DNA from 4 places in the Brevibacillus sp. AY1 genome. Region 1 is predicted to be linked to each of the others. Evidence: riboswitches for the same ligand, from Rfam matches in the RefSeq annotation. Region 1 holds a riboswitch; each other region holds the start of a gene.

The links. A riboswitch is a leader RNA that binds a small molecule or an ion and turns the genes downstream of it on or off. The one in region 1 is predicted to bind S-adenosylmethionine.
Region 2: it holds a riboswitch for S-adenosylmethionine, as region 1 does, so the genes downstream of both, JZI27_RS03545 (sugar ABC transporter substrate-binding protein) here and metK (methionine adenosyltransferase) in region 1, are expected to answer to the same signal.
Region 3: it holds a riboswitch for S-adenosylmethionine, as region 1 does, so the genes downstream of both, JZI27_RS06825 (aminotransferase class I/II-fold pyridoxal phosphate-dependent enzyme) here and metK (methionine adenosyltransferase) in region 1, are expected to answer to the same signal.
Region 4: it holds a riboswitch for S-adenosylmethionine, as region 1 does, so the genes downstream of both, metH (methionine synthase) here and metK (methionine adenosyltransferase) in region 1, are expected to answer to the same signal.

Annotation. Positions count from the first base shown of each region.
Region 1 covers NZ_JAFLPN010000032.1:6,088-14,095, forward strand. The annotation lists gene JZI27_RS19545 (sensor histidine kinase) at 1-979, opposite strand, end outside; gene JZI27_RS19550 (polysaccharide deacetylase family protein) at 976-1,992, opposite strand; gene metK (methionine adenosyltransferase) at 2,168-3,379, opposite strand; SAM riboswitch class I at 3,516-3,616, opposite strand; gene JZI27_RS19560 (hypothetical protein) at 3,671-4,123, opposite strand; gene JZI27_RS19565 (S8 family serine peptidase) at 4,148-6,706, opposite strand; gene JZI27_RS19570 (SLAP domain-containing protein) at 6,887-7,879, opposite strand; gene JZI27_RS19575 (SLAP domain-containing protein) at 7,922-8,008, opposite strand, start outside.
Region 2 covers NZ_JAFLPN010000002.1:30,202-38,209, forward strand. The annotation lists gene JZI27_RS03540 (ATP-binding protein) at 1-997, opposite strand, end outside; SAM riboswitch class I at 1,195-1,311, shown strand; gene JZI27_RS03545 (sugar ABC transporter substrate-binding protein) at 1,421-2,437, shown strand; gene JZI27_RS03550 (sugar ABC transporter ATP-binding protein) at 2,508-3,992, shown strand; gene JZI27_RS03555 (ABC transporter permease) at 3,994-4,992, shown strand; gene JZI27_RS03560 (alpha/beta fold hydrolase) at 5,072-5,884, shown strand; gene JZI27_RS03565 (hypothetical protein) at 5,914-6,273, opposite strand; gene JZI27_RS03570 (hypothetical protein) at 6,245-6,610, opposite strand; gene JZI27_RS03575 (TetR/AcrR family transcriptional regulator) at 6,785-7,432, shown strand; gene JZI27_RS03580 (amidohydrolase family protein) at 7,553-8,008, shown strand, end outside.
Region 3 covers NZ_JAFLPN010000005.1:8,566-16,573, forward strand. The annotation lists gene JZI27_RS06810 (PhoH family protein) at 1-1,218, opposite strand, end outside; gene JZI27_RS06815 (YhcN/YlaJ family sporulation lipoprotein) at 1,420-2,040, shown strand; gene JZI27_RS06820 (trans-sulfuration enzyme family protein) at 2,184-3,371, opposite strand; gene JZI27_RS06825 (aminotransferase class I/II-fold pyridoxal phosphate-dependent enzyme) at 3,368-4,531, opposite strand; SAM riboswitch class I at 4,628-4,746, opposite strand; gene JZI27_RS06830 (pyridoxamine 5'-phosphate oxidase family protein) at 4,842-5,300, opposite strand; gene JZI27_RS06835 (DUF5665 domain-containing protein) at 5,420-5,752, shown strand; gene JZI27_RS06840 (hypothetical protein) at 5,755-7,227, opposite strand; gene JZI27_RS06845 (hypothetical protein) at 7,442-7,714, opposite strand; gene JZI27_RS06850 (YlaH-like family protein) at 7,727-8,008, opposite strand, start outside.
Region 4 covers NZ_JAFLPN010000001.1:283,504-291,511, forward strand. The annotation lists gene JZI27_RS01465 (universal stress protein) at 1-318, shown strand, start outside; gene JZI27_RS01470 (hypothetical protein) at 523-1,371, shown strand; gene JZI27_RS01475 (deoxyribonuclease IV) at 1,646-2,503, shown strand; gene JZI27_RS01480 (hypothetical protein) at 2,600-3,007, shown strand; gene argS (arginine--tRNA ligase) at 3,063-4,778, opposite strand; T-box leader at 4,845-5,097, opposite strand; gene JZI27_RS01490 (hypothetical protein) at 5,140-5,634, opposite strand; gene JZI27_RS01495 (YjcZ family sporulation protein) at 5,778-5,879, opposite strand; SAM riboswitch class I at 6,086-6,185, shown strand; gene metH (methionine synthase) at 6,314-8,008, shown strand, end outside.

The sequences.
Region 1 (8,008 bases):
CCTTCACGACTAAACGCAAAGATTCCTGCAAAAATTCCAGTTTGACCTGTACTGTATTCGCATTGGCATGCTTTTCCACATTGTTCAAACATTCCTGCACCAATCGAAATATAGCGGCCTTCACCGAGCTTCGCAGCGGCGGCTCCACACCAAATACGACCAGATCAATCGTGGTTTCAATGCGTTCCTCGCACGTTCTGATATATTTTTGCAAGGTCGGAACCAGCCCCAAATCATCCAATGCCATCGGACGAAGATCAAAAATAATTCGTCTCACATCTGATAAACTCATTCGAACCATTTCTTTTAACTCATGCAGTTCCATCTGCGCTTCGAGGATGCGCTCGTTCTTCAGCATGCGTTCTACGATTTCGGAGCGAAGTACGACATTTGCCATCGACTGCGCTGGTCCATCATGGATTTCACGCGCTACCCGCTTGCGTTCTTCCTCTTGTGCCTGAATGACCTTCAAATTCATCAACTGATGCTGCTTGGCCGATTCCAGCGCCTCGCCGATTTTACTTAAATCACCAGTCAGATACCCCAGCACAACCCCCATTTGGGAGACAAGCTTTTCTGCGCGTACGATGGTCTCCTCCAACGTGCGCAGCTGTCGCTCCAAATCGTTTCGCCTGCGCTTCAGGTTGTTTTCCCGTTCACGGAAAATAGAAAGATCCACCTGGATTCGACTCGCTTCTTCATAGGCAATCCGAATATCTTCCTCGGTGTACATATGAAAATTGCGGCTCACCAAAACAAGTCGATTACGGGATTTGCGATAGGCAAGCTCCAGTGCATCCACCTTTTGAATCACCTTTGAGATTTCCTGACGCAGCTCGTGAAGATCCAGCTTCATCGAATTTCCTTGCTGTCTGGCATTCTCTGCTATATCAAAAATTTGGCTTTTACTCGTTTCCACTGTTTCAATTGTTCGTTTGATGACTCCATCGAGCACGCTGATGTCGATTGCTTTGTTCATGACTGCTCTCCTTCAAACGTGTTTTTCGCATTCGTGAAAAGTTGATGGAGCTTCTCCAGGTCCATATTGCGTGTCCCGACGTCAAATCGAGTAATTGCAAAAGGATCTGTCTGACTCGTTACCACACCCGGAGTAGAATTAAAGACAAATCGGTAACCGGCCTGCTTCGCTGTCTCCAGAACGACGGGGTTGGTGTAGCCATATGGCAAGGAGAGTACCTCAACAGGACGTCCCAACCAATCACTCAAACCGATCCTCGACATGCTAAAATCCACATAGAGCCGATCTCGATATTCTTTCTCCTTTTCCAGGCGTTGCAAATCTTCCAAATAGACGGGGGCGGTCACAGGCCCCATCTCTCCCCATTCATTTCGCTCTTTTTCTCCATGTAAGCTGTAGGTGTGGGAGCCAAAATCGGCTAGCCCCGTTGCGACCAGTTCCTTTACCTGTTGTCGGGAAAGGGGTGTCGTCATATTTTCCCGCTTTCTTTCTGCTACATCTCTCACACGGCCCGCAATAGCAAAATTGACGGATGGATAGTTGTATGTACGCATGATCGGAAATGCTTCTGTGTAATAGCTCTCGTATCCATCGTCAAAGGTAATCAGTACGGCATTGGCAGTCGGCAGACTCCCCGTATTCATGAATTGCACAAACTCTGTTAATGTTATCGGATGCAAATCATTTTTGTGTAAAAAAGACATGTGCTGAGCAAATTGATCAGGAGACAGAGCATAGGGTTGATTCGATTGCTCTGCTACGTGATGATAAGACAAAACGACAACCTGATCGCGGTACCACTGTTTGCGCGGAACAGCTGTTTCTTCTACCGTTGTGACGTTCGACTCAGCAACTATTGGTTCACTTGTGCTTATTGACGTGTTCACCTGAGGAAAAGGTTGCACTTCGAGAGTATTATTTTTTACCAGGCGTTGCCCTAAGAGCAATCCGACAATGACGAACATGAGCAGAAAGATCACGAACATGAGAAGGAAGAGCCTTTTCTTCGGCAAGAGTACCCCCTCCTCCTCTTCTTCTACTCTAAAGAAATTCGACAGACACTGAAAAATTCCTTTATGCACTGCTATCCAATAAAGGTGGAAGATTATACAATAAACGGTCATTGCCGTTAGACATTTTTCACAGAAAAAGAGCCCAGTATCGCGACTAGGCTCTTTTTTACGTTTATTATTTTGCCAATTGGCTAGCGTCTTGTTTCAATGCATCTGCTTTGTCTGTGAGCTCCCAAGGAACATTCAGGTCGTTGCGACCGAAGTGACCGTAAGCCGCTGTCTGTTTGTAGATAGGACGACGCAGATCCAGCTGTTTGATGATTCCTGCAGGGCGCAGGTCAAAATGCTTGCGAACCAGCTTAACCAGATCTTCTTCCGAAATGGTTCCTGTTCCAAACGTATCAACTGCGATAGAAACAGGTTGTGCTACACCAATAGCGTAAGCTACCTGCACCTCGCACTTGTCAGCCAAGCCAGCAGCCACGATGTTTTTGGCTACATAGCGCGCTGCATAAGCACCGGAACGGTCTACTTTGGTTGGATCTTTACCGGAGAACGCGCCACCGCCGTGACGTGCATAACCGCCGTACGTATCTACGATGATTTTGCGTCCAGTCAATCCAGCATCCCCTTGAGGTCCTCCGATTACGAAACGGCCTGTCGGGTTGATGAAGTACTTGGTTTCTGCGTCCAGCAATTCAGCAGGAACTACAGGCTTGATCACCAGTTCAGTCAGGTCCTTTTGAATTTGCTCCAGGGTAGTTTCTGGTGCGTGCTGCGTAGAAATAACGATGGTGTCGATACGAACAGGCTTGTCGCCATCGTATTCAACCGTTACTTGCGTTTTACCATCAGGACGCAGATAGGACAGTGTGCCGTCTTTACGCACTTCTGTCAAACGGCGAGCCAGTTGGTGAGCCATGCTGATTGGCAAAGGCATCAGCTCTGGCGTTTCATTGCAAGCAAAGCCAAACATCAAACCTTGGTCACCAGCACCAATTGCCTCGATCTGCTCATCGGTCATTTTACCTTCACGCGCTTCCAGAGCTTGGTCTACTCCAAGCGCAATGTCAGCAGATTGTTCACCGATCGCTGTGATAACACCGCAAGTATCTGCATCGAAGCCGAACTTAGCGCGATCATAACCGATTTCGCGAATCGTTTCACGAACCAGTTTTTGAATGTCCACGTAAGTGTTGGTGGTAATCTCACCCGCTACGAGTACCAGACCTGTTGTTACGGATGTCTCGCAAGCAACACGAGCATTCGGATCTTTTGACAGGATTGCGTCAAGAATGGAATCGGAAATTTGGTCACATATTTTATCCGGATGTCCTTCAGTTACGGATTCAGATGTGAACAGACGACGACCTTTTTGCAAAGCCATGAGAAAAAACCTCCTTTGACCTCATACAAATAGTGTGGTAGCCGAGTCAGGATTTTATCGACGTAAATGCAGGCAAAAAAAACCTTTTCCACCATATAGGGAGGAAAAGGTTTGCGCGCTTTATGCTTCCTTCATCCTCTTATCGGCCAGAACAGATGTCCGTTCTGCTGGTTAGCACCGCTCTAGTCGGTTGCCGGGCTTCATAGGGCCAGTCCCTCCGCCTGCTCTGGATAAGAGTATCCATTACGGATTCTAGAATAATTGTTTTTTCCAGTGGTGTCAATAGACAACTTAACGCAGTTCGTACTTGCCCCGAACCATGATGTGAGCGACCCCATCGTATTGTGGAGCCAGACGCAAGCCACGGTTGTCGGACCTTGCAATCAGGAGAAGATGATTGTGGCCAACACTGGCTCCTGCGCGCAAATCGGCCCCAGCAGTCAAGTCTGTTAAACCGTCGCCATTATTTCCCGCTACGGCCTGAACTTGTCCGGTCCGAACGATAAATTCAGTCCCTTCAAAGCCGTACAACGTGCTTCCTGGATACAGCTCTACGACAGTCAGGCTGCTGCCACCTGCGCTTCCACCCAATGCCTGAATCGCTTTGTCCACGTAGCTTTTGGTCACCACTGGATCATCAACTGAACCCGGTACACCGCTCACTCCATCAGCCATCGCCTGGGATGTGAACAACGCCATTCCCCCAACCATTACCGCTATCAATCCTTTTGTAAACTTCTTCATCGTTGTTCCTCCCCAATTTCATCTCTATAGTTTGTAAGACTTGGAGATCAGCACGACAACCTCGGCACGTGTGGCAATCCCTGTAGGTTTAAACAGGCTGCCGTATCCGCGCAACCACTCTCTAGTGGTGAGGGCCTCGATCGCTGGTGAAGCCCAGTGGCTCGTAGGCACGTCTCGGTAGCTGGAAACACTTCGCGGATACCAGAGAACATTGTGCGCTCTGGCCACCATCGCTGCCATCTCCGCACGCGAAATCGCTTGATCGGGCTTCATCTGCCGATTGGGATACCCTTTAATGATTCCCAATTGATAAGCTAGTCCCATATTATTATAAGCCCAGTGACTTCTCGACAGGTCCGTAAATGTCGTTTTTCCTGAATAAGTGCCTACCTGCATGCGATTCGCCTTCATGGCCTGGATCAGCATCGTGGCAAACTGTGCTCTTGTCACAGCCTGATCGGGCTTGAATGTCGCATCATCAAAGCCCTTGACGACTCCCTTGCTGCTCAAGCGGACAATTTCATTGCGTGCCCAGTGCGTAGAAATATCGCGATAGCCTGCGATCAGTTCCTGCTGATTGACAGTCAGGCGGTACAAATCATATTTGAACGACGTCGCACTATTTAGACGAATATAGTACTTCCCTGGTTGCAAACGTACGCCCAACACTTCTTTGCCTTGATCTGACAGCTGAGCCACCATGTTTGTCGTCGCAATCGCGTAATCCAGGTTGCTATTGCTATAGAGCGCGATCCTCATCCCGCTTGGAACCGGAACAAATGGAGCGCGAATGCTGACATAAGATTCCTTATTGACGGTAAATTGAAACCAGTCTGTATCCGTAGCCGTCGGGAACGTGCCAGTCATCAAATACCCGCCCTCCAACGGAGAAGCCTGCCGATACGTATCATTCGGTTCATTTGGATCTTTTTTCACCGGAGTAAAATTCAAATCCAGCGTATACTCAGCATTTACCGCGTTCTGTTCATACTCACTTACTCGTATGAAGTACTTTCCAGGGGAAACCTCTTTCTGTACCCGCTCAGTCGGGTCATCCCGATCTCCGCTGTCGTAGGCAGGGTCCCACTTCGTTTGCGTCCCCTCCTGCTTCCCGATGTTTAATACCAAATCCATCCGCTTGGTATCTGGTGTCACGGTAACATCCATCGAGCCGTATTCGCGCACATAATAGGAAAACCAGTCTTGGTCCCGCTCCTCATGGAAATTTCCGGTGACACTGATCTGATTGCCTACTAGCGGCCTCGCTGTTTCCATCGTATTATTCGGTTCGTAACGATCCGGATTGATGGAAAACTTGCTGGTCAGGACATACGTAAAAGCAGAAACCCCACCATTTCGGACCAGCTTGATTGACATTCTTCCTGCTTTCACCGGTACAGTCAGGGTGTCGCCATTCCCTATGTAATGGGTCACGGGTGAACGCTTGTCGGAATAAAAGGTTGCCGCCATCGGTGAAGCGAGTCCAACCGAAACATTTGCTTTGAAGGTTACCTTCCCATCGTAAGGAATATCCATCCAATACCAGTCAACCGTATCGTTTGGGCCTAAATTGCCTCTAATCTGCGACTCAATCGGAAATGCCTTTGCCTGCGATTGCGTGTTATTGGGTTCTAAGAAGTCCATCGACATAGGCGAGCGAACAGCCTTTTGAATATCGAGCAGGCCATATCCTGTCCGCTTGTCCCACCCTGGTGTTCCCAGGTCAGTCGCCGTCTGGTACAGCAACTGTCGGACATCGATCGGCCGAAGCTTGGGGTGCCGTTCTAGAACCAGCGCGGCTGCACCAGCTACTTGTGGAGCAGCTGCCGAGGTGCCGCTGAAGCCACCGTACTTTCCACCCAGCTTGGTTGTATAGACATTCAGTCCAGTTGCCATCAAGTTCAGTTCAGGACCGGAGTTCGATTCTATGATCGGCTCATTGTTCGCCTTTACCCCACCGACCGCAATAACAGTTGGATAAGCAGCCGGATAGGCAACACGATCTCCCTCGTTGCCACTGGCAGCCACCAGTACAGCTCCGTTTGCCTCCGCCCGATTCACTGCATTCGTCAACGCCGGAGAGTAGGACATACTACTGACGGACATCAGAATCACTTTGGCTCCTCTGTCCAAAGCCGCATGAATGCCTTTTGCCACCAGGTCCAAATCCGCCACGGCATTCTTGTCCAGAACCTTAATGGGCAAAATCCTTGCTTTCCAGAGAACACCGGATACTCCAATGCCGTTATTTCCTTCTGCGGCTAAAACCCCTGTGACCTCTGTTCCATGTCCATTGTCATCCTGCGCCGATTTCCCTGGGTTGACCAGGTTAATACCAGGCAGCAAATTATCCTTCAAATCGGGATGTCGGTAATCAGCTCCAGTATCGAGCACGGCTATGGTTATGGAGGTGTTGCTCTTTACCGTATCCCAGGCTTTTGTAGCCTTAATCTGTGACAGGTGAATCTGATTCCCAAAGTAAGGGTCGTTTGTGTCCGTCGCAGCTGCAACTGGTTGAATATCTGCCATCATCATGACGACCCCCACGATGACAGCAAGCATTGCCCCTACCCATCTTTTCATCACTTTTACAGTCCTTCCCCTCCCCTGCCAATAAAGCGCAGTACAAAGGAATGCAGGTATTAAAGCCTATCTCATAAGCATACGGAACAAATCCATGAAGTGCAACCTCGGATATCCAATATTTGGAATCTTGCGCAAACGAGAACCCCCTTCTTACCATCGGCAAAAAGGGGGCACTTTTTATTGCAGGAGATCCTTATTATCAGATGCCGGTGTTACATTAGTGGAAGCTTTTTTCTGCTGTCTTGCTTTCGGAATGAAAGCTGTCAGTTCCGCTATGTTCACTACTGGTTTCGACAGGGAGGATGCCGGGATTTCAAACAGCCACAGCTTGTTGCTTTTCGCTGCAACCTTCATGTTTTCCAGCGTGAAATGTACTTTCGCTACACTGTCTCCGGATTTATCGGAAACAATGATTGGAACCTCGGTAAATTCCAGACGCTTCTCCAGACCATTGCGGAAAGCAACGACAATCTTCAAGCCACTTTCATCGCTCGCCTGCACATCCAGCACTTGAAGGTCGACTTCACCTTCTCCCAAAGGATCGATCATAGCCAGCTTTGCCGAATATTGATCGACCTCTTTTGGAGTCAATCCACCAGTCTCTGTGTCTTGAACTTCGTTCTTCTTCACAACCACTTTTTTATAAGCGAGTGTCAAAGGAACCTCTTTTTCAGGCACCTTATCGAATTCTTCCCAGCGGAACAAGAACTCGGCAGGACGGCTGGACATTTCTCCCACTGGGCCAAGCGGTGTCAGATCAAAGATTTTCTTCGCTACAACTTCACCTTCTGGTGTCAATAGAATCAGAGGCAGTCTTTGCAGCAATACTCCACGTGAACTTGCATTGCGAATGTACGTAAGCACGAGATAACCTTCTTCGGTCACTTGCGTATAGAATGGAATAACCCCTACTTCATCACGAACAACCGCAGGCAATTCATCGTGAACGTATTGAAGCAGCTCAGCCTCGTTATCCTCCAGCTTGCTGTCCCAAGGTCCGTGCATAACCAGATACAATTCCTTGGCTGGAACTCGCGTTGAGGATTGCTCCGGGTTTTCAATGCCAGAGAGCCCCAGGTAGAATTCCTTGTGCAGATTCTCATGAATTTCCTCTTTTACTTGATCCAGGCTTTCTTTAGACCCAAACCAGTTTTCCAATAACCAACTCATATGTCAACCTCCTCATTCCCATACAAAGGATTTCAATCCAAGCTATTCTCGAACATGTACATGCCATCTATGCAGGTTGGCGTCCCGCTTTTTCACTGCGCTTGGCGGGAACACAATCAACCAAGGGCG
Region 2 (8,008 bases), on a different contig from region 1:
GTGCGGAATGAGAGCAGGCTTCGACAGCATTTTTGATAAAGTTGACCAGAACCTGTTTGATTTCATCGGGATTGGCCATGATCAGAACGGGTGTCTGGGGAGCTTGAACCTCCAGCTCCACATTATTCATGGTGGCAAAAGGGAACATGACGTCATGGATGGTAGTGATTTGGGCGGACAGATCGATCCGTTCATGCCTCTCTGACAGTGGTTTGGAAATCGAGAGGTAGTCGGACAGGATAGCCTCGGTGCGTTTTACCTCGTCCAGACAGATCGTGATATACTGCTCCACCTTGGGCAGGTCATCGGGAGCCTCCTTGATCAGCTTCAAAAATCCTTTCACGGCTGTAAGCGGGTTGCGCACTTCATGGACCAGAGAGGCAGCCACATGACTCATCGTGGTAATTTTCTCGTTTTGGGCATGACGGATGAACATTTCTTTATCTTCTACAGCCTTGCTGAACAAGGTCATGAGCAGCCAGATGCCGATACAATTCTTCAGCGGAATGGTAATCGCGTGGTACGGGATGTTTTGCACAAAAAAGGAATGCAGGAACAGGTAGGTCATCAGCATGGGAAGGGCTGAAAAGACGATGCCGGCTACTAGAATGATGGAAGTTTTGTTTTGAGAAGTCCGATATTTTTTGGCAAAGACCAGAGAGAGGGAAAACGAAACGACTAAGATCAACAAGGCGACCCATTTTCCATCGCCGCCCAGATAAAGACGGTATATGACGAATTCGACAAGGAGAATCAGACCTGTCTGAATTCCTCCGTAAACAAGTCCAAAAAACATGATGACGTAACGAATATCAAAAATTAAACCCTCTACGGCGCTGGAGGCAAAGGTCATCGCCAGCAGCAAAGAGATCGAGCTGGTAATCAGAATGAATAGCGAGCTGTAGCTCCTCATCTTGTCTCTGTAATAAATGTTGTACATAACAAAAGGGATCAGAGCAAAAAAGAGCTGAAGAGTAATTTCTTTGATAAGACTCAATTCGCATCCCCACCAGAGGTTTTCAGTCTATTTGGCCATCATAGTTCGACAAAACTCACATTAATTCCTTTTTTTACAAACGCAATGTACAGTTTGAAAGACAACTCAAATTTTTAAAAAACCAAGTTGACATCTAGGTGATTCTTGAATACTATTCTGTTATAGAACTTGAATTACACTTGTGAATATGTAAATTACTCTTATCCAGAGAAGGCTGAGGGACTGGCCCTATGAAGCCCGGCAACCTAGTACGAGTTATTGGCGTACCAAGGTGCTAATTCCTACAGGTAGATCGCATACCTGAAAGATAAGAGGCGTAGATCTGTGATTGAAGCCTCTTTCTTTATATAAAGAAAGGGGCTTTTTGATTGCTCAGGCCTCTTCTTTGGATCAAGGTAAACAGACAAAAGGGGGTAAAACAATATGAAAAAGCATGTTAGTCGGATTAGTTTTTTGGCATTGAGTTTGTCCTTGTTATTGACCGCTTGCGGAGGCGGTGCTGGTAGCACATCCCAGGGTGGAGATGCGGCAGCTGGAGACAAAAAGCGGATCGCTTTGGTGATGCGCCAGGATGTCGGAACCTTCTCGGCACAATACATCAGCGGCGTAAAAGCAGAGGTAGAGAAACATGGCGGCGAGCTGACTGTCTTTAACGCCAATACGGATCTGGCGAAAATGGCGTCCAATCTGGATGCGGCAGTCAACCAGAACTTCGATGGCATTCTGATCGACCACGGAACGGCGGAAGCGCTCCAGCAAGGAACCCAAAAAGCAGTCGACAAAAAGATTCCAGTCGTCTTGTTTGACACCGATATCAGCATTCCGGGAGTGCCTGTCGTCGAGCAGGATGACCAGAAGCTGGCTGAACTGAGCCTGGAACAACTGGCGAGTGACCACAACGGTAAAGGAAACATCGTGAAGATCTGGGTGGCCGGCTTCGCACCGATGGAAAAACGTCAGGTGAAATACGAGGAATTCCTGAAGAAATATCCAGATATCAAAGAAATCGCGGCATTCGGCAGTGCGACGAACAATACCGCAGTAGATACACAGACACAGATGGAAGCGATCCTGCGTCAATATCCGAACAAGGGAGACATCACTGCTGTCTGGGCAGCGTGGGATGAATTCGCCAAAGGAGCGACTCGCGCGATCCAGCAAGCAGGACGTACGGAGATCAAGGTTTACGGAATTGACCTGAGTGACGAGGACCTGCAGCTGATGCAAGCAGACAACTCACCTTGGGCAGCTACAGCAGCCGTCGATCCATCCAACATTGGCCGTATTCACGCGGAAACGGTCTTCAAGAAAATCAAAGGGGAAGAGGTTCCCGACAGTGTGAAGCTGAATCCATTGCTGGTCAAGCAGGATGACTTGCCAAAGGATAAAAAAGTAACGATGGCAGAGTTGTCCCAATATATCACTGAGTGGGGCAAGTAATGCGGATCGTGCTGGTTGGTTATTCCCGTTGATCCATCAACGGGAATCTTCCATTTAGGGGGTGAATGGGATGTCGATTCTACAAATGAAAGGAATCGTCAAGGCTTTTTCCGGTGTGCCTGCTTTGCGAGGAGTCGATTTTGAAGTGAAGGCAGGGGAGGTTCATGCTCTTCTGGGAGCGAATGGCGCTGGAAAAAGCACGTTGATGAAGATATTGACGGGGGCGTATCAGACTGACGAAGGCTCGATCTCGATCGATGGGGAGCAGCTGCAGATTCATTCGCCTCAGGATGCCAAAGCGCAGGGTGTACAGTGTGTCTACCAGGAGGTGGATACCGCTCTGATCCCTTATTTGAGCGTGGCAGAGAACATTTTGCTGGACCAGCTCGTGCAAGCCAAAGGCACGGATTTGATTCGGTGGCCGCGAATCTACTCACAGGCGGAAGACATTTTGCGCGAGTTTGGCTTTTCGATCTCGGTCAAAAAACAGGTAGAAGCATGTACGCTGTCTGAGAAACAGCTGATCCTGATCGCGCGAGCCACTGTGCAAAAGGCGAAGTTCGTCATATTCGACGAACCGACGGCCCCACTGAGCAACCGGGAGTGCGAGCGGCTGTTTCAGATCATTGCGCAGCTGAAACAGGCAGGAGTCGGGATTATCTACATTTCGCATCGCCTGCCGGAGATTTTTCAAATATGCGACCGAATCACGATCATGCGCGACGGTCAGCGGGTGCATACGACGGAAACCGCTGCAACCGACATGGACGAAGTGATAAGCCATATGCTGGGGAAAAGCTTTGCCGAGGAGTTCCCGAAGGTCGATGTGGAGATGGGGGAGCCCCTTCTGGAGGTTGCCGGGGTAAAAGGCGGCAAGGTTCGCGGTGCTGACTTGACGGTGCGTGAAGGAGAGATCGTCGGTGTCGTAGGTCTGGTCGGCGCAGGAAAGACTGAGCTGGCGCGCCTCCTCTTTGGAGCTGATCCATGCGATTCAGGTGACATTGTGCTGAAAGGGAAGCGGCTTCGCCTGCGAACACCCAAGGATGCGGTAGATGCCGGTATCGTCCTCGTGCCGGAAGAAAGACGCAAGGAAGGGATCTTCGTAGAGGAGTCGGTCAAGCGAAATTTGTCGGTAGCGACTCTGTCGTCTGTATTCGGCTTTGTACGCCATAGTCTGGAAGCCCTGCAGGCCAATGAGCTGATCGAGCGAGTCGGAGTCAAAACAGCGGACAGCAGCTTGCTCGTGGGTCTGCTCAGCGGCGGCAATCAGCAAAAAGTAGCGATCGGCAAATGGCTGGATACCGATTCTTCTATATTTATGTTCGATGAGCCGACCAAGGGCGTAGACATCGGAGCGAAGAGCGACATCTACCGCTTGATCGGCAATCTGGCAGCAAATAAAAAGGGTGTGCTCTACTTTTCCTGCGAGTTTGCAGAAGTACTGGGAATCGCGGACCGGATTCTGGTCATGTGCGAGGGCAGAATCGTCAAGGAATTGGATCGCGAGCAAGCAACTCAGGAACTGATCATGTATTACGCAAGTGGAGGTGAGTAAGATGGAAGGACAAAAAACGAGTTTGTTTGATTGGGTCTATAAATACGGTACGGTGGCGGTAATCGCCCTGGTTGTACTGTATTTCAGTCTGACCAATCCGTACTTTTTCACATACGACAATCTGAAGGATATATTGCGTTCGATCTCGATTGTGACGTTCGTTGCGATCGGGGTTACGTTTTCACTGATCGTCGGAGGATTTGACCTCTCGGTGGGCGCCACTGTTTCCCTGACGACGGTGACCGCAGCGTCCATGATGGTCTGGTATGAGCAGGGACCGTTTCTTACCCTGGTGGTGCCGATCGTACTCAGTCTCTTGGTCGGGCTGGTCAACGCTTTTCTCGTCGTAAAAATCCGCATTCCGGACCTGCTGGCTACACTGGCGATGCTCTATATCGTCAATGGCGTGCACATGACCTACTCCAAGGGCTACTCGATTTATGCAAACATGCCGATGCAAGACGGGACCACGGCTCCGGGCAAATTCCAGGAATGGTTTCTCTGGCTGGGCCAGGGGGAATGGTTTTCTGTGCCTGTTCCGGTGATTCTGACCTTTTTGTTGGTCGCGATCACGCACGTATACCTGACCTATACCAAGCAGGGACGCATGCTGTACATGACAGGTGGCAATCTGGAGGCAGCCCGCTTGTCCGGGATACCTGTCAATCGTTATCGCACGCTCGCCTACGTGCTTTCCGCTCTGTTTGCTGGACTAGGGGGCATGCTGTTGGCGGCCCGTATCGGAACAGGACAGGTGAGCAGTGGCAGCTCCATGCTGATGGATGCGGTAGCAGCAGCCTTTGTCGGCTTCTCGGTCTTTGGGGTAGGCAAGCCCAACGTATTCGGTACGTTCGTGGGTGCGATCCTGATCGGGGTGCTGTTGAACGGCATGACCATGCTCAATCTTCCCTATTACGCCTACGATATTATCAAAGGGGTCGTGCTGGCATTGGCACTGGCTGTTACCTACTATCAGGTGAGAAGAAAACGGAAGGCGTAATGCCGTCGTGTTCCAGAGAATGGTAAACCTTTTCTTATATGCACAACCTCTTATATAATAGGTCCGGGAGGTTGTGCTTTTGATTTACTACAAGACGTACATACGTGGAGAAAATTGTGAATGGGTGACCTTTGTACACGGTGCCGGCGGAAGTTCATCCATTTGGTATAAACAGCTTCGAGCTTTCAAGGAGAAGTTCAACATCTTGTTAATTGATTTGCGCGGGCATGGAAAATCCAAGAATGTGAAGCGAAAATGGTTTGCCGATTATACTTTTGCAGATGTAAGCAAAGATATCATCGATGTGTTGAACCATCTGAACATTTCCTCCACCCATTTTGTCGGGATCTCGCTGGGGACGATCATTGTTCAGTCGATTGCCGAGAAGGAGCCGTCCAAAATCCGCTCGATGGTCATGGGTGGTGCCGTCATTCGTCTGAATTTTCGTTCCCAGGTGTTGATTTCGCTGGGCAATTTGGTAAAGCACATCGTCCCTTACATGTGGCTGTACCGTTTGTTTGCCTGGGTGATCATGCCGAGCCAAAGACATCGGGAATCACGCTCCTTGTTTGTACGAGAGGCCAAAAAGCTCTGTCAAAAGGAATTCAAGCGATGGTTCAAGCTGACCAAGGGTGTGAATGGTTTTCTATCTAACCTGTTGGCAAAGGAAACCGAGATTCCTACTTTGTATATCATGGGTGAAGAGGATTACATGTTCCTGCCATCCGTTCAGTCACACGTAAAAAAACAGAAAAATTCCAAACTTAGCATGATTGCCAAATCTGGTCATGTGGTCAACGTTGATCAACCAGATGAATTCAATCGTCTGTCGATCGGCTTTATCCAGAGGCATCATAGTCGGGTGTTTGCGGGCTTGCATTTTGCCAGGTAGGATGTAGCGCTTTTGAGAAGGCTCTCCAGCTACTCGCGGTAGGAGTAGGATTCCCTAAAGCTGACCCCATGCTCGGCAGCATAGTCTACTTCAAGCAGCAGATAATCGCTAATCAGCGAAAGATCTGCTGTTTTGCTATAATCAAACGTCTGGAATGATACGGACAGTTCCCCTGCCCAAAAACCTAGATCCTGCAATTCCACAGAGTCTGTGTTGCTTTCTGAGGTTTTGATCAATACGTACGTTTTTTCGCCGAGCAGCAAGTAGTGTTTTTCCCAATCCGAAGAGGCCATCCATTGGGTTGCCCATTCACGAACTTGGACAGGAGCCTCCTCTATTTGCAACATGCGGTAGCGTTCGTCAGCTGAAGCGTAGCCAGTTGGTGTCATCCAGTTGGAACCCGTAACTCTCCATATGTGATCGAGGTTGTTCAAAATCATGGCCAGCTCCTTTATCATCCGTTGAGTTGAACATCTTCACCAGATAGTCATAATCTTGCATTACTTGGTTATCTCCTAGATTCCTCGTGGATTCAGCTTCATGTAAGTTCTCGATCTGCTTTTGAAGCTGTTCGATCTGGCCCAGCATGGTCATTTCCGTATGCTGTCGTATAGCCAGCTCTTTGTCCATCGTTACCGCTGCGTTGCTGGCGCCTAATAGATAACCACCATAGGCTCCAATACCTAACAGCAGGGCAAAAACAATCGAATAGAGCCATTCCTTCACACGTGCACCTCCCAACATATGGAAATATCCAATCAGATAAATATTTTTCTCTACGGAATGCTCAAAAACCTGCAATCAGGGTGATTTTGCCATTTATCTTGCCGGATACGGTATAATCAGGGAGATGAAGAGTTCTGCTTGACCATGAGCAGATATCAAGAAAGGTGGCCGCTTATGGCGAGAAGAGAAAAGCAGATCAAGCGGATGCTGCAATATTTCGTGGATGCGACAGTGGAGATCATCGAGGAGGAGGGCATCGAGCATGTCAGCGCCCGAAAAATCGGGGAACGTGCAGGATACACCAGTTCGACGATCTACAATTATTTTGAAGAGCTGTCCCATCTTCTCTACTTTGCCTCCATGCGATTTGTGAAGGAATACTTGCAAGAGCTTCCGCTGTATCTGGAGCGGGGAGAGACGTACGTGGACAAGTACGTGCTGAGCTGGGAGTGCTTTTGCAAACATTCTTTTGCCAAACCGCAAATCTATCACGCCTTGTTCATTGCCGATCTGGGGCAAAAACCCCAGGACATGCTGGAGCATTACTTTTCCATCTACTCCAGCGATCTGATCGGCTTTACAGAAGAGATCAGGCCGATGCTGTACGATCCGGATCTCACCTCGCGCAGCAGGGCATTGCTGGAATTGGCCAAGCAGGAGCAGCAGCTGTCAGATGAGAAAATTGAGGAAGTCAACGAGATGGCTGTCCTGATCTGGGAAGGGATGATGACGACAGTGCTGAACAAGCGTCGGGATGCCGACCCGCAGGAAGCTGCCGAGAAAACCATGAAATACATCCGAACCATCATGCGGACGCTATAGTCCGTTTTTTTCTTCTTGACCCTCTTTTTCAGGAGAGAGATAATAGGCTCAACTTAAATTATGAACGCGTTCATAATATGACCGTATTCAAAATACTCCATTCAAAAGAGGTGTGTTGGCATGGTAGCGCAGTCCAAAAGAACGGGTGGTTTGATCGATTGTGACATCCATCCGGTATTAAGCGATTTCAACGAGTTGGTTCCTTATCTGGACGAATCGATCCAGCAGTATATGAATATCGGCAAATTCGCCAAGGGTGCTCTGGCGAAGCAAAACAGCGGTTCCTTCAAGTTTCCTTCCTCGCCGTATGCCAATCCGTTGCCAGTGCCTTTGCGTGCGGATGCTTTTCCGCCAAATGGCGATATTCCCGGCAGTGATCCTGCTTTTCTGGCGCAAGATCTGTTGGATCGCTGCAATGCCACCTACGGTATCTTGAATATTGGTCACGGGACGATGGCTGCTTTCCACAATGTTGAGGTAGCAGCGAAATACACGTCCGCTGCCAATGACTGGCTGTATGACAAATGGATCAAAAGCGATCCGCGCTACCGGATGACGATGGAGATCACCCCGCTT
Region 3 (8,008 bases), on a different contig from region 1:
GCTCTCATCCAGATAGGGATGGTCGATTTGTTCGGGATCCCCCATCAAAACAATTTTGGAGCCGTCCCCTACACGTGTAAGAATGGTTTTGACCTCATGCTTGGTCAGGTTTTGTGCTTCGTCAATAATGATGAACTGCTCGGGAATGGAGCGCCCGCGAATGTAGGTCAACGCTTCGACTTGAAGACTGCCCATTCCAGCAAGGATCTTATCCAGGTCACCTGGTCGCTTTGTGTTGAATAAATATTCCAAATTATCATAAATCGGCTGCATCCACGGCCTCAGCTTTTCTTCTTTTTCGCCGGGCAGATAGCCGATGTCTTTTCCTAAAGGCACGATCGGTCTTGCCACCAATAGCTTTTTATATTTTTGCTGATCTTCAATTTGCAGCAAGCCTGCAGCTAAAGCCAGCAATGTTTTTCCTGTCCCTGCCTTTCCTGTCATGGTTACCAGCGGAACATCATCACGCAGCAATAGCTCGATCGCCATGCGCTGCTGTACATTTCGTGCGCGAATCCCCCAGATCGGATCATCGTCTGTCACGAGCATTTCCAGGTTCTTACCATCGGTATCCACTTTTCCCACCGCGGATATGGAGGGATTGCATTCGTCTTTCAATACCAGAAATTGATGCGGATAAAAGCGATACCGCGGAAAACAGATGGGTAAATGCAGCTTTCGGTTTGCGTAGTACGATTTGATCACGTCGGATGAGACCATCATTTTTTGATAACCGGTGTACAAGCTGGAGAATTCTCCTACTACGCGATCTGATAAGAAATCTTCCGCTGTCAGATTGAGGGCATCTGCTTTTACTCGCATCAGGGCATCCTTGCTGACGAGGATTACCGGACGTGGTTGTGGAGACAGATTTTCTTCCTCTTGCAAGTTGAGCGCTACGGCCAATATTCGGTTATCATTGCTCATTTCGGTGAATTGCTTTTGCAGCCTATGCAGGGATGAATGGTTCAGCTCTACGCGAAATAGTCCACCTGTCTCCAGGGTTATTCCTGAGTGCAGATGTCCGTGCTCACGAAAGCTGTCCAGCAAGCGCGATACATAACGGGCATTCCGTCCAATCTCATCCATATAGCGCTTTTTGGAATCAATCTCTTCCAATACTACAGCGGGTATGATGATTTCATTGTCAGCGAAGGAAAACATCGCCCGAGGATCTTGCAGGAGTACGTTGGTGTCCAGTACGTAGATTTTCTTCAAAATCTCGCCTCCTAATACCCATCTTATATACCCTATGCAATTTTTGAAAGGGATGCTCTGATGCAGGAGCGTGATGTACTAAAGTCTATGTGGTTCTTTTAACAGATAGTCTTGGACCATTTCACAGAATGAAAACAGGTCGGTGGGAACACAATACTTTTATCCCTGCCCTTCTTTCGGAGGAAAATAAGGAAAAGGAGAATGCGTGTGAAACGGAGCGTAATTGGAACACTCAGCCTATGTCTCTTGCTTACGGCGTGCACGACGAACAACAAGCCACCTGCTAACCAAGCTGCTCCACAGCCGAATCAACATATTCAGAAGACACAGCGTGTCCAGCAAACGAATCCCACACCTCCCAAGAACCAGTCTGCCGCAGCAACTGCTGATCGTCTGGTTGAACTGGCCAAACGTGTCCCGAAAGTGAATGGGGCTACAGCTGTAGTGGTAGGAAAATACGCGGTGGTCGGCATTGACGTAAACGCCCATCTGGATCGACCTGAAGTGGGAGTCATCAAATACTCCGTCGCCGAGGCGCTGAAAGAAGACCCTCAAGGCGCCACAGCTTTAGTGACCGCGGATCCCGATATCGTCCAACGACTGAGGGAGATGGCCGCAGATATTCGCCGGGGTCGCCCGATTCATGGATTTGCCGAAGAAATGGGAGATATTGTCGGTCGCATTATCCCGCAAGCTCCCCGGCATGTTCAACAACGCGAGGACAAGCCTTCGCGTGAAAATGAGCAACGCATCAACAAGGATGGCAGGTCTAAGCCACATGGAAATGACAAGATCAATGCCAACCGTACACAGGCACCATAGGCTGCATAAGAAAACCTCTATCGAGGCCATTTCAATGACGTGCGACCGCGTTTTAGAGGTAGGTTATTCTTGCAGTATCGGGACGTTTTACTCACAGAAGTTTATACTTTCCGATACTGTAAAAAAAGACATTCGTCCCAGGATTACGCCCGGGAGAATGTCTTTTTCTCATTGATTTTATGTTCAAATGGCGGAAGTGAATCGAGTGCTTGTGCCAGATCCTGCACAAGATCCTCAGTGTCCTCCAAACCTGCAGAAAGTCGGATCAATCCGTCAGTAATTCCTCTTTTCTCCCGTTCCTCTACAGGCATGGATGCATGTGACATCGCAACAGGATACGAAAGAATCGTCTCTACCGCACCCAAGCTGACAGCGACGATCGGCAGCTTCACCTGATCAAAAATCGCTTTTGCCCGCTCCCGACTACCGACATCAAACGAAAGGACTGCGCCATGACCGCTCGCCTGTCTTTCCTGAACGTGGTGTCCCTCATGCGAATGCAAGCCGGTATAATAGACACGGCTCACAGCAGGATGCTCCGCAAGCCAATGGGCAATGTGGTCTGCTGAGCGTGTGCCGACATCCAGTCTTGCTTTCAGCGTTTTTAATCCTCTCATCACCAGCCAGCTATCCTGCGCGCCAAGAATGGCTCCCATGCCGTTTTGAATCATATACAGCTGATCTCCCAAGGCTGCGTCTTTCGTGACTGCCAGACCAGCCACCACGTCGCTATGTCCTCCGATAAATTTGGTTGCACTGTGAATCACCACATCTGCTCCCAGCTCCAGGGGTCGTTGATAATACGGCGTCAGGAAGGTATTGTCCACGATAACCAGCAGCTCGTGTTGTTTGGCCATTCTGCACACTGCCGCCAGATCTGTGACCTTCAGCGTCGGATTGGATGGCGTCTCCAGATAAATGCCTTTGGTAGCCGGAGTAATCGCTGCCGTCACTTGTTCCACGCGGGTCGCATCCACAAAGGTCACCCCGATCCCCATGCGGGACAGCACCTTGGTCAAAAATCGAAAGGTACCTCCATAGACATCCTCTGCGACAATGACGTGATCGCCCGAGGAAAAGAGCATGAACACACTGGAAATGGCAGCCATACCGGATGCAAAGGCAAAACCCCTCTCTCCTCCTTCCAATACGGCAATTGCCTCTTCCAGCGCCTGTCTGGTCGGATTTCCAGAGCGTGCATAATCGTAGCGACCAGGGCATTCCAGATCTGCTTGATGAAAGGTCGAGGCTTGATAGATCGGTACCGAAGAAGCACCTGTGACCGGATCAAAACAAGATGTACCATGCAGCACTTTCGTTGCAAAGTTCATCGAACAGTCCCCCCTGCTACCAGGCTAGCGTCGAGTGCCTGTGTCAAATCCTCGATCAAGTCGTCAGGATGTTCAATGCCAACCGACAAACGCAACAACCGGTCACATACACCCACATATGCGCGAATTTCTTGCGGGATGTCTGCATGGGTCTGCGTTGCCGGATACGTACACAAGGACTCGACGCCACCCAGACTTTCGGCAAAAGAGATGACCTGCAGATTCTGTAAAATCACGGGCACCTGTTCAGCTGAACGGACACGAAAGGATACCATGCCGCTAAAGCCACTTGCCTGTTCCAACTGCGTCAGGTACCCAGTATGGTCCTGCAGCCCCGGGTAAAAGACCTCGGCAACGGCCGCATGATCTTTCAATCGCTGTGCTACTGCCCATGCATTAGCCTGATGACGTTCCATGCGCAGTGCCAGTGTCTTGAGGCCTCTGATCAACAGCCAGCTGTCTTGCGGTCCCAAAACAGCTCCGATGGTGTTATGCAAAAACTTCAGCTTCTCCGACAATTCAGCTCCTTTTGACACGATCAAGCCAGCCAGCACGTCATTATGTCCACCCAGATACTTGGTCCCGCTGTGCAGGACAATATCAGCGCCAAGCTCCAACGGCCGCTGACAATAAGGAGTCATGAAGGTATTGTCCACGATGGTCAACAGGCCATGCTCTTTGGCGATCTGCGCGATCAGACGAATGTCCGTGATCTGCATGAGCGGATTGGTCGGCGTCTCAACAAAAATGGCTCTTGTCTGCGAACGGATGGCAGTTCTCACTGCTGACGCATCACGCAGGTCCACATACGTAAATGCGAGTCCATAACGGGTCAATACCTGCTCAAACAAGCGATATGTACCGCCATACAAATCCAGTGAAACGAGAACGTGATCTCCTTGTGAAAACAAACCCATAACAGTGTGGATCGCAGCCATGCCTGAGGCACAGGCAAACCCACTGTCACCTGATTCAGCTGTCGCAATTGCCTCTTCCAGTATTGCCCTGGTCGGATTCGCCGTCCGCGTATAATCAAAGCCTGTGCTCTGCCCCATCCCCGGATGACGGTATGCGGTTGCGAAATAGACGGGAAAATTGATTGCCCCTGTGTTTTCGTCTCTTCCTACTCCTGTCTGAACCAGTTTTGTTTCCAAATGCATGATGATCTCGCTCCCCTCAAATTCAACTGCGAGGGCATGAAAAAAGCCCTCTTTCCTCTGAAAGAAGGCTTTGATTACGTCACCGTAAACAAATCCTTCTCATCTGTCAGAGTTGAATCACTCTGCAGGAATTAGCACCATTATCTCCCTGTTAAATACAGGTGATTGGTTGCCGGGCATCATCGGGCCAGTCCCTCCGCCGCTCTGGATAAGAAGAATACACTATTCATTTATGCTGTAATTGAACCTAATACTACCGGAATGGTTGCAATTTTGTCAAATCATTTTTTTCAAGAAAGTGGAATTGAATCTATGGACCTTTTCGAAGTGCTGCCATTACTTGACCATCCAGCTTCATCGCCGCTTTTTTATCATACGTTTTCTCGTATTGTGGTTCTACAGAGATTCGGGAACCATAAAACATGATGTCCCGGACCGAGTAAATCTCCATCTCAATCATCGCCAGCTTCAAAGGCACCTCTGCCATTCTGTCAGTCTTGATGGCTGCGCGTCCGTTGACAGCATATGAGGAGTCAGCTACGATCAGATGAAGCACGACCTCAGGCTGTTTGGCGATGTTTGCAAGGATCCGGGAACGGTTATTTACGGCGAAACGAATCAATTGCACAGATTCAGCAAACGTCCATGACAAAGAATGGAGCGCAGGTGCCCCTGTCTCATGGTCGATCGTCGCAAGTGTAACAAAGCGCTCTTGCTGCAGGAACGAAAACAATTCTTCGGACAATGTTTGGGAAACCGTTTCAGCCATGCCACTGCCCTCCCAGGAAAGATATGTAAATCCATTGTACTCTTCATTCGCCTTGATAGGCAACCGAAACTGCATGTTGGATCAAACCCGATCCAGAACAATCAGAAGGAGGCTAAAGCATGTCCCCAACAGAACGATTGCTTGCCCAAATCGATCATCTCTCCAAGGAAATCGCGGAAGTACGTAAACTGAATGAGCGAATGGACAAGATCGCCATGTTTCTAGAGGATATACGTTTAGCGGATGTCATTCAAAATTACACAGCCCCGCGCAAGCTGCTTTGGACGAATTTCCTCGCAGGTCTTGCCCGGGGGCTGGGTCTTACGATCGGGACTGCCATCGTATTGGCTTTATTCGGTTCACTTTTATCCCAATTTCTCTCGATTCCGATCATTGGCGATTACATCCGCCAGATCATAGACTATGTGGAGTCATATCGACAAATCAAATAAGATTAATCCTCATCTTCGTCATCATCGTCGTCATCGTCATCGTCTTCATCGTCGCGATCCTTGTCTTTCCCCTTCTTGTCCTGGTTTTTCCAATATCCGTAGGCATTGCCATTTGGATGCTTGTTATCTTTGGTCGTAACTGTTTTGTACGAGATTTCTTTTTCAATCACGAGCTTGCCATCTACATACAGCTCCAGCTTGACGTCGTCACCATTCCAAGACTTGTTTTTGCCAGAAAGAGAGAACGTGTGGTTGAACTCACCATGCGCATTTGGTTTTACAACCTTTTTCTGCCCATTCGGAGCGACAATCGCAAGACTTACATTTTTGTTCTTGTTTTTATCCCAGCCAGCAACCGTACCGCTGACCTTGATTTTTTTCTGCTTTGCATCGATTTCGGCAACTCCTGTAAGGGTATATACCTTAGCCGTATTCTCCGTCTTATTAATCACCTGGACATCGATCGAAGAAGAAGAGAGCTTCTTATCTCCCTTGTAGATTTCTACCAATGCTTTTTCTTTCCCCTCTGTTACATCCTTGAGGGTAAAGCTGAAGCTGCCTACATCATCCCACAGCTTTTGGACCTTCGCTGATTTTTTGACGCCATTGTAGGTAACGTATATCTTGTCAGCAGGCAACTTGACGATTCCGCGCAATTTCAGTTCGGATTTTTTGGCATCCAGCACCGAATAAGTATGCATCAAGAGCTGTGCGTCATCTTCTGTCTGTGGTACCAGCTTGACTTTTTCACTGTCCACCAATTTCGTTCCCGCATAGGCTTTCACAGTCGCATACTCATCCTTGGAGCTGCCATTCCACAAGAAGCTGACGGCAAAGGTAAGCTCACTGGTCGGCACCACGGTGATGGTATCGCCATTCGGCTTGGTGACGACGATTTTGGTTACATCAGGTGTGACGATCCCTTTTATATATGCCTTGATACCCTCGGTCTCTGCTTGGACACTGACGATTTCCTGATCATCCAGGAAGCGTACTTCCAGCCAAATATTCTTGTAGTGCTCCTGATAGATTCGTTCCCATTCCTCCGTATGGTCCTGCATGAATGTCTGCAAATGGGTATCCAGGCCGATTTCGTCCACAACCATATACAGATGCTCCGCTTGTTGCTTCAGCAGGATTTGCAAGGTGTCCGGATCGTTCAAGGCCAGGTCTTTCAAATTATAGCGCGTCGTTTTTTTCCCCTCGTCGTTCATCACGACCTTTGTCGATGTAGGCTTCAAACCGGAAACAGCACTGGCTGTTACCTGAGTTGCAGTTGCGGGGCTGGCTGCTTTTTGTGTGGTCGCAATAAGCTCCTTGTTCGCGATCGGTGTCGTTGTGACTTCTCCGACTGTTACCTTGGCAGGGGCAGAGTGTGTTTCTACGCTTGCACTTGCCAATAGTGGTGTTACTCCACCAATCAAGACGGCCGTCGTTACAACCGCTACTACGGGCCTGGTCATATATTTTTTCATCGATGTTGCCTCCCTCAAGTCTACTAATATTTACCTACATCACCCTGCGGCAAACTTACTGACGAGGCGTATTCAAGAAAGGTTGCAACTCTTGAAAATCTATTTCTTTATACACAGGCCCAAAGTCCTCAGAAGTCAGCCTCCATGCATAAAAAGCTCCTCCAAGTCGCCCTTTGGATCTAGGGACTTGAAGGAGCTTTCTCATTTTGGCCTTTTATGTATTATACCGGGGTTCATTATTAATCGCGATCAACAAGGCTTGTACAGACTCTGCGGGGTATCTGCTTTCCCATTCTTCACTATCGGACCGCCCTGTCAAGACGTACCAATCACCATCCTGCCGATAAGACAGCTCATTCATTTCATGATCCTCACGCAACATCTCCCGAAAGAAAGAAGCTGTATTCAAAGCGGATTGATCATCTGGTCTGGCATCGGCTACGACTTGGATTTGAATCCAGTTAAACAAGGCGTCATCACGCTTCATGCCGTATCCTCCTTAACTCCGTTTATTGGCATCAGGTTTAATCCGTACTTTCACAATCACTAAAATGGCGATCGCAACCATCATAGAGCTCTTCACCGGAAGCTGTACGTCTAAGATAGCAAAAATAAGTGAGCCAATAAACAAGAAAACAAGCAGCAATACCGTCTTCAATATCGGCATGCGCCAAGTGGTAGCAAATCCCAGATAGTACACGAGAATCAACTCCACGAAGATGATCCATGCCCGGTTGCTATCTGCCCAGATCCGAAAGCTATCATAGGCTGAGAGCTGGTC
Region 4 (8,008 bases), on a different contig from region 1:
ACCGTGGTACCTCCGCCAGTCACGTATGCAGGGGCTTACGGACCTGGTTGGCAGGATGTCAATACGCTGGAGGAGTGGGGCAAAGCAACCTTGCTGCCCTATGAAGAATTGCTGCAAGAAAAAGGGATCAAGTTTGAAAGCAAGCTGCTGATCGGCGATCCGGCAACCTCAATCCGTCAAGCCGCCAAGGAACAGGGATGCGACCTGATTGTTTTGGGGCACCACGGAATGGGGGGCGTAGCTGGGACCATGATGGGAAGCGTAACGTTCAAGATGATCCATCGCACAGAAACTCCACTACTGATCGTAAAGAAATAGAATTTCCTAAGCTGTCCGTTATTGATACGGGCAGTTTTTTTTTTGCACGTATGTACGAAGAAAAATCCATAAAATATAGGGTACTAGGGTATTGTAAAAATAGGATTGACTAATATACCACATGGGGGTATATTGTAAAGGTGATCATTTGGAAAAAAATCAAAAGCTTACCTGCGTCCAATACAGAATGGAGAGATTGACAATATGAAGAAAAGCTTCTTACCCGCAGTAGTTTTGTCTTTGACTATCTTGGCAGGTTGCGGAAATACCGACAATTCGGCACACCAAACGAATAACGAGCATGGGGAAAGCCATGCGGGGCATAGTGCAGGGACGGAACAGCATTCCTCTGATCAGGGGTATCTAAACGCAGCTTTTACTTTCCCTGCCGGATCTGCAACAGCAAATAATGAGACAGAGCTGAGTGTGCAAATCACCGACCAGAAAGGGGTACCAGTCAACGATTTCGAGGTTAATCATGAAAAGCTGCTGCACTTGATCATCGTCAACCATGATCTGTCATATTTTTCCCACATTCATCCTGATTTCAAGGGGGAGGGCAGATTCAGTATAAACACCCAATTTCCCGCGGGTGGAGATTACAAGCTTTTTGCAGATTTCAAACCCGCTGGAGGCTCGAGTACGACTTTAAGCGAATGGGTGAAAATAGAAGGAGAACCAGCAGCACATACAGATCTGAAAGCAGATACGAAGCTGGTAAAAGAAGTAGGGGACAAAGAGGTTGAACTGGCTGTGAGCAATACCTTTGCGAAGGAAGAAACGATCCTGACCTTTCACCTGCGCGACGCCAGGACAAAGGCAGGCATCGACAACCTAGAGCCTTATCTTGGATCTGTTGGCCATGTGGTAATCCTGTCCCAGGATGCCAGTCAATATCTGCATGTGCACCCACTCGATGAAAAGGCGACGGGGCCTGAAGCGCAATTCGCAACCACGTTTCCTCAAGCTGGTATCTATAAAATCTGGGGACAATTTCAGCACCGGGGAGAGGTCATCACCGTTCCGTACGTCGTCGAAGTGAAAGAAAGATAGACGGGAGAGGAGAACCGCTATGGGAGAGAAAATGAAAATCACAGTGAATCCTGCGGTTCAAGTAGGGGGAAGCAAGGGAAAGAGAAATTCAGTAGATTCGTAGAACGCGTATCTGTGGATACACTGAAAATGATTTAGCCTGTAGGATCGAGAGGGTGCAGCCGGGTTCGCTGCATCCTTTTACGTTTTATCCGATCTAGCGCATACTTGAAGTGAGATGCTCCCAAACTAAGCAGAATGATTTGCGGACGTATTAAAGGGGAGGGGGCAAGGAATGCAAATTGGTTGTCATGTAAGCATCCGTGACGGTTATTTGAGCGCGGCTAAAAACGCTTATCAACAGGGCGCTTCCGCCTATCAATACTTTCCGAAAAATCCACGAAGCTTATCTGTAAAAGCGTTCGACGAGCGAGATGCACAAGAATGCAAGCGTTATTGTCAGCAGCATGCGCTACAGTCGGTTGCCCACACCCCGTATCCTACCAACCTCTCCGCTGATGACCAGGCATTGTATCAGCTGACCGTCGAATCTTTGCGCAATGATTTGGAGATCGCAGAGGCGTGCGGTTCCATAGGAGTTGTTGTGCATTTCGGACAGTTCAAAGGAAAGCATCAGGATCCTCTCTACGGCTATCTCCGCATGATTGAGATGCTCAATGAAGTATTGGCAAAATGGGACGGAGATGCCTTGCTCCTGATTGAGAACAATGCGGGACAGGGTAGCAGGATGGGAACGACGCTGGAGGAATTGACGCAGGTCAGGAGCCTGATCCATGCACCACATAAAATTGGCTTTTGTCTGGACACCTGTCATGCTTTTGCCAGCGCCCTCTGGCAGGGAGAGAATTGGGAGGAGGTTGCAGAGCAGGCTCGCAAACTGGACTATCTGTCACATGTGAAAGCCATTCATCTCAACGATTCGATGTACCCACACCAGTCCTTTCGCGACCGCCATGCCAATCTGGGCCAAGGGTATATTCCGGAAGTGGGACTCAGAGCATTGTTCGCTACACCTGAGTTTCAGGAACTGCCATTCATTCTGGAGACCCCGCATCCCGCAGGAAAATCTCATCGGGAAGAGATCGCTTATGTAAAGGAGCGATTCGTTCCAACTACGGCAAGGAACAGGTGATGGACAGTCGCCGTGCGGAAGTGCGGGCCATTGGCAGGGGTGTCCACTCTGTGTTACAGTGTGAGTTGGGTGTTGAATCAGGGAGGTTGCAAGCAGATGAAAAAGCGAATCAAAGTGACGATTGCGGATTTTACGGTACTAAAGGAGAACCTGAACGATCTACAGGAGCTAGAGCTTTACGAAAAAGCCAATGGACATACATACGATGCGGAAATCGAACATGATGGGTATGCGATTGTGGACGTGTCCGAAGACGATTACATTGAGCTGGCTCCAGGCGAGTACCAGCTGATGATCGAGGAATGGACGCATGCAGGTAACATCGGGGAGTGGATGGTGCAGACCAAATCAGATCCCCAGGACGATACAGCTCTTTTATACCGGAAAGTGGACGCAAACGGCAACGAGCTGGAAGCGCCCGTATCCTTGCCCAAGCAAGTCGTTGAGCTGGTAGCCAAAACTTGGTTTGGCAAAAAAAATAAAACGCAATCAGACGAAGCATAAATGGAAAGCCGCTGCTCCCGAACGGGGACAGCGGCTTTCGTTTTCAATAGCAACCTTACATTTCTTCCGGAGCTGCCAGTCCCAGGAGGCGCAGACCTTCCTTGAGAACGGTTGTGACGGCGGCAACCAGCTGGAGACGAGAAGCTTTGATTTCTTCTTCTTCCGCGAGAATACGGATGTTGGCATAAAATTTGTTGAAGACCTGTGCCAGATCAATCACGTATTTGCCGATCAGAGACGGGTCAAAGTTGTCTCCTGCACGCTCGACGATGTCTGGGAATGCATTCAGCAGTGTGACGACTGCCCAGGCTTCCTTGCTGTCCAATGCCCCTGGAGCGAGGGAGGTCTGCGACTCAGGCTGGTAGTTGCCCTTGCGCAGCAGCGAGCAGGCACGAGCGTGCGTATATTGAACGTACGGCCCGGTCTCTCCTTCAAAGGTAAGCATCTCTTCCCAGGAGAAGTTGATGTCGTTGAGACGATAGTTTTTCAAATCGTGGAAGATCACGGCACCTACGCCCACCTGACGAGATACTTCTTCCTTGTTGGCTAGCGATGGATTTTTTTCTTCAATCACTTTCTGCACATCAGCAATCGCCTGAGCCAATACCTCTTCCAGCAAGACGACTTTCCCTTTACGGGTGGACATTTTCTTTCCATCCTTGAGCATCATCCCGAATGGAATGTGGTACATGTTTGCTGCCCACGGATAGCCCATTTTTTCCAGCACCTTGTACAGCTGCTGGAAGTGGAGGCGTTGTTCATTTCCGACCACGTAAACTGCTTTGGCAAAATCGTAGGTTTCATGGCGGTACAAGGCAGCAGCTAGGTCACGGGTCGCGTAAAGGGTCGCCCCATCTGATTTTTTGATCAGAGAAGGTGGCATGTCGTACTCATCCAGTGTAACGACCTGTGCGCCATCGGACTCGGTCAGCAGTCCTTTTTCCTCCAATAGCTGAACGACCCGGTCCATCTTGTCGTTGTAGAAGGCTTCGCCATTGGTGGAGTCGAAGGATACGTTCATCAAGTCGTAGATCTTCATGAATTCCTTCAGGGACTCGTCACGGAACCAGGTCCACAGATGCTTTGCTTCTGTGTCACCGTCTTCCAGCTTTTTGAACCATTCACGGCCTTGATCTTCCAGGGATGGATCGTTTTCTGCTTCTTCATGGAAACGGATATAGAGACTGAGCAGTTCTTTGATTGGCTCTGCTTTTACCTTTTCTTCGTCTCCCCATAGCTTGTAAGCTACGATCAATTTTCCGAACTGGGTGCCCCAGTCACCCAAGTGATTAATGCGCACCGGTTTGTAGCCTTGCTTTTCCATGATGTTGGCGATGGCGTTACCAATTACGGTTGAACGCAGATGTCCCATCGAGAACGGTTTTGCGATGTTGGGGGAGGAGAGATCAATGGGGACATTGCGTCCCTGTCCCAGATCGCTGTCTCCATAAGCTTTTCCTTGAGAAAGAACAGTGCTGATCACTTGCTGGGCAACCATTTCCTGATCCAAAAAGAGGTTGACGTATGGGCCGACAGCCTTTACTTCCTTCAATGGTGCGCCACTGATTTGTTCAGTCAGCTCTGCAGCGATCATGGGAGGTGCTTTGCGCAGTGCTTTCGCTAATTGAAAGCAAGGGAAGGCGATATCGCCCATCGCCGGATTTGGTGGGGTTTCCAGCATGTTATAAACGTTTTCTTTGGTCAGCGAGTCCACGCCGAGGTGAACCAGGGCGGAAGCAATTTTCTCCGCCACTTGATGCTTGTAGCTCATTTTTTGATACTCCTTTCACTTGTGAAGGTGTGATCCGCAAATAAAAAAACCCCTGCGTCTCCTGAAAAAAGAGACGAGAGGTTATGCTCCCGCGGTGCCACTCTTGTTGTTTTTGCTATCCTGTCAGAGGCCAGCAAAAACCGCTTGATCTGCGATAACGGGCAGTACCGGCATGTCCCTACGCGATCTGCGTAAGGAACGCAGATTTTCAGGCAGCATCTCCAAGGGGCGTTTCCTCACATGGTCCGCATCGGGCTTGCACCTTCCCCGACTCGCTTCAGCTTCACACATGGAGTACTTTCCTTATCAACGATTCATCCTTATCTATGCATTATAGCCAAAAAAGACGAGCATGTGCAACTTACTCTTCTGGCTTTTTAAGGATTTGATCCAATTTTTGAAAATACTCGCGCGTCAGCTTTTCTTTTTCTTCAGCGCTCAGGTTTTCCGTGTTCATCCATTGATTCTTGAACGTTTCCAGCTGCTCCAGCATCGCAAGCTCAGCCCTGGCCTCTTCCTCCAGATCGTAATTCTCGGAGGGATCGAAGGGAATCAAGCGGTTGTCATTACCACTGCGCAAATAAGGTTTGCGCCAGTTGTCGGGAAAATGATAAGATTGCTCACCGAATAACAGTCCGAGAACGTCGTCGGATTCGACAGGCAGGAAGTGGTCGTGCTCGTTGCGTCGACCTCCCTCAACCAGGTTGATATGGACAAGGAAGTAGCGCAAATAATGCTGCTGGGTCTCACGATGCTTCACAATGCTATAAGTCTCGAATTCACTTTGTTCGAGTACTTTAATATTTTCCAATGCAGAGATAAATGCATCCTTTTCTTGGGGAAGTAGTGTATCCACTTAGGGTTCGCTCCTTTGTTGTCCTTCGTTCCCCATCATAGCAAATCACGATAACACTGACAATCAAGCGGGTGCTTGACGTTACATGTGAAAAAAGAGCCTGAAGAAGTCTTCAGGCTCTTTTAGCTATTCTGTCTGATGGCCTAGCAGTCGTCAGAGCACCCAACGATGACCAGCAGGATAAACAGAACGAGCACGATTGCGAAGGCTTCACCAAAAAAGCCGCTGCTGTAAGAAGTACTCATGTTTGTTTTCCCTCCTTTCCGTTATGCTCTAGTCTATACACGAACGCGGAGGTTGGCGTGGGCGAATGACCAGTTGCCGGAAATTTGGGCGCGATCTTGAAGCGTCAATGAAAATAGACAAATTGTTGATTGACGCCATGCAAGGGGGGTGATAAGATACTTTCAAACGTCATACAAAATTCCAAATAATTGAATAGCATGTACAACTCTTATCCAGAGAGGCAGAGGGACTGGCCTGATGAAGCCTCGGCAACCGGTAAAACCGGTGCCAATTCCAGCAAAGCTTTTTGCTTTGAAAGATAAGAGGATGGTTCAAGCGCATAAGCTATCTCGCGGACAAATCCTCTCCTTTCACAAGAAGAGGATTTTTTTATTTGCATGTAAAATCGTTCGTCAAAAAGAACTACCGATACAGGGGAGAAGGAGCAAGCCAAATGAAACCTACTTTTCGCGAACAGCTTTCCCAGAAAATTTTGATACTGGACGGTGCTATGGGCACGATGCTGCAGCAGGCCAATCTGTCTGCAGAAGATTTTGGCGGGGATGAGTACGAGGGCTGTAATGAATTGCTGAATTTGACCAGACCGGATGTGATTCGATCCATCCACGAAACGTATCTGGAGGCAGGAGCAGATATCGTCGAGACAAATACCTTTGGTGCTACTTCGGTGGTGCTCGCTGAATATGACGTAGCGGATAAAGATCTGGAGATCAACATCGAGGCTGCCAGACTGGCAAAAGAAGCGGTCGATCGCTATTCCACTCCTGAGTGGCCCCGTTATGTGGCAGGGTCCATGGGGCCAACGACGAAGACGCTCTCGCTGACCGGAGGGGTAACCTTCGATGATTTGGTCGAATCGTATTATCGCCAGGCAAAAGGATTGCTGCTGGGTGGAGTCGACGTGCTTTTGCTTGAGACCTCGCAGGATACTCTCAACGTCAAAGCGGGCGGTATCGGGATTCGTCAGGCCTTTGCGGAGCTGGGTCAAGAAGTGCCGGTGATGCTGTCCGGGACGATCGAGCCGATGGGTACTACCTTGGCTGGACAAAACATCGAAGCCTTTTACTTCTCTCTGGAGCATCTGAAGCCAGTCTCCGTAGGTCTTAATTGTGCGACTGGTCCTGAATTCATGCGCGATCATTTGCGTACACTCTCTGGCTTGGCTCAATGCGGCGTGAGCTGTTATCCCAATGCCGGGCTGCCAGATGAAAACGGACATTACCACGAGACACCACAAGGACTCGCTGCCAAAATGCGGGCTTTTGCCGAGCAGGGCTGGCTCAACATCGCAGGTGGCTGCTGCGGAACGACCCCCGATCACATCCGGGCCATGGCAGACGCGCTGAAGGACTGCAAGCCTCGTACGCAAGTAAGCGAACCTGTCAGTGCTGTATCCGGTATTGACGTCGTTTACGTAGAAGACGATAACCGTCCGTTGCTCGTCGGAGAACGTACCAACGTGATTGGTTCCAAGAAATTCCGCGATCTGATCGCGGCAGGGCAGTATGAAGAAGCATCTGATATTGCCCGAGCCCAGGTGAAGCGTGGAGCTCACGTAATCGATATTTGTCTCGCAGATCCGGACCGGGATGAATACGCCGATATGGAAAAATTCCTCCAATATATTATGAAAAAAGTGAAAGCGCCATTGATGATCGACTCCACAGATGCCAAGGTCATGGAGCTGGGATTGCGTTATTCGCAAGGAAAGGCCATTCTCAACTCCATCAATCTGGAGGATGGACTGGAGAGATTTGAAGAGGTTGCTCCCCTGATTCATAAATACGGTGCAGCCGTTGTCGTTGGGACCATCGAGGAAGCTGGAATGGCTGTTACACGCGAAAAAAAGCTGGAGGTAGCCAAGCGCTCGTACGACCTGCTGGTAAATCAATATGGGGTCAACCCTCAAGATATCATATTTGATCCGCTTGTCTTTCCGGTAGGTACCGGAGATGAGCAGTACATCGGTTCAGCGAAAGAGACCGTGGAAGGCATCCGTCTCATCAAGGAAGCGATGCCTCATTGCAAAACCATTCTGGGTGTGAGCAACGTGTCTTTTGGATTGCCTGCGGCGGGAAGGGAAGTACTCAACGCGGTATTCCTCTATCATACGACGCTCGCCGGTCTC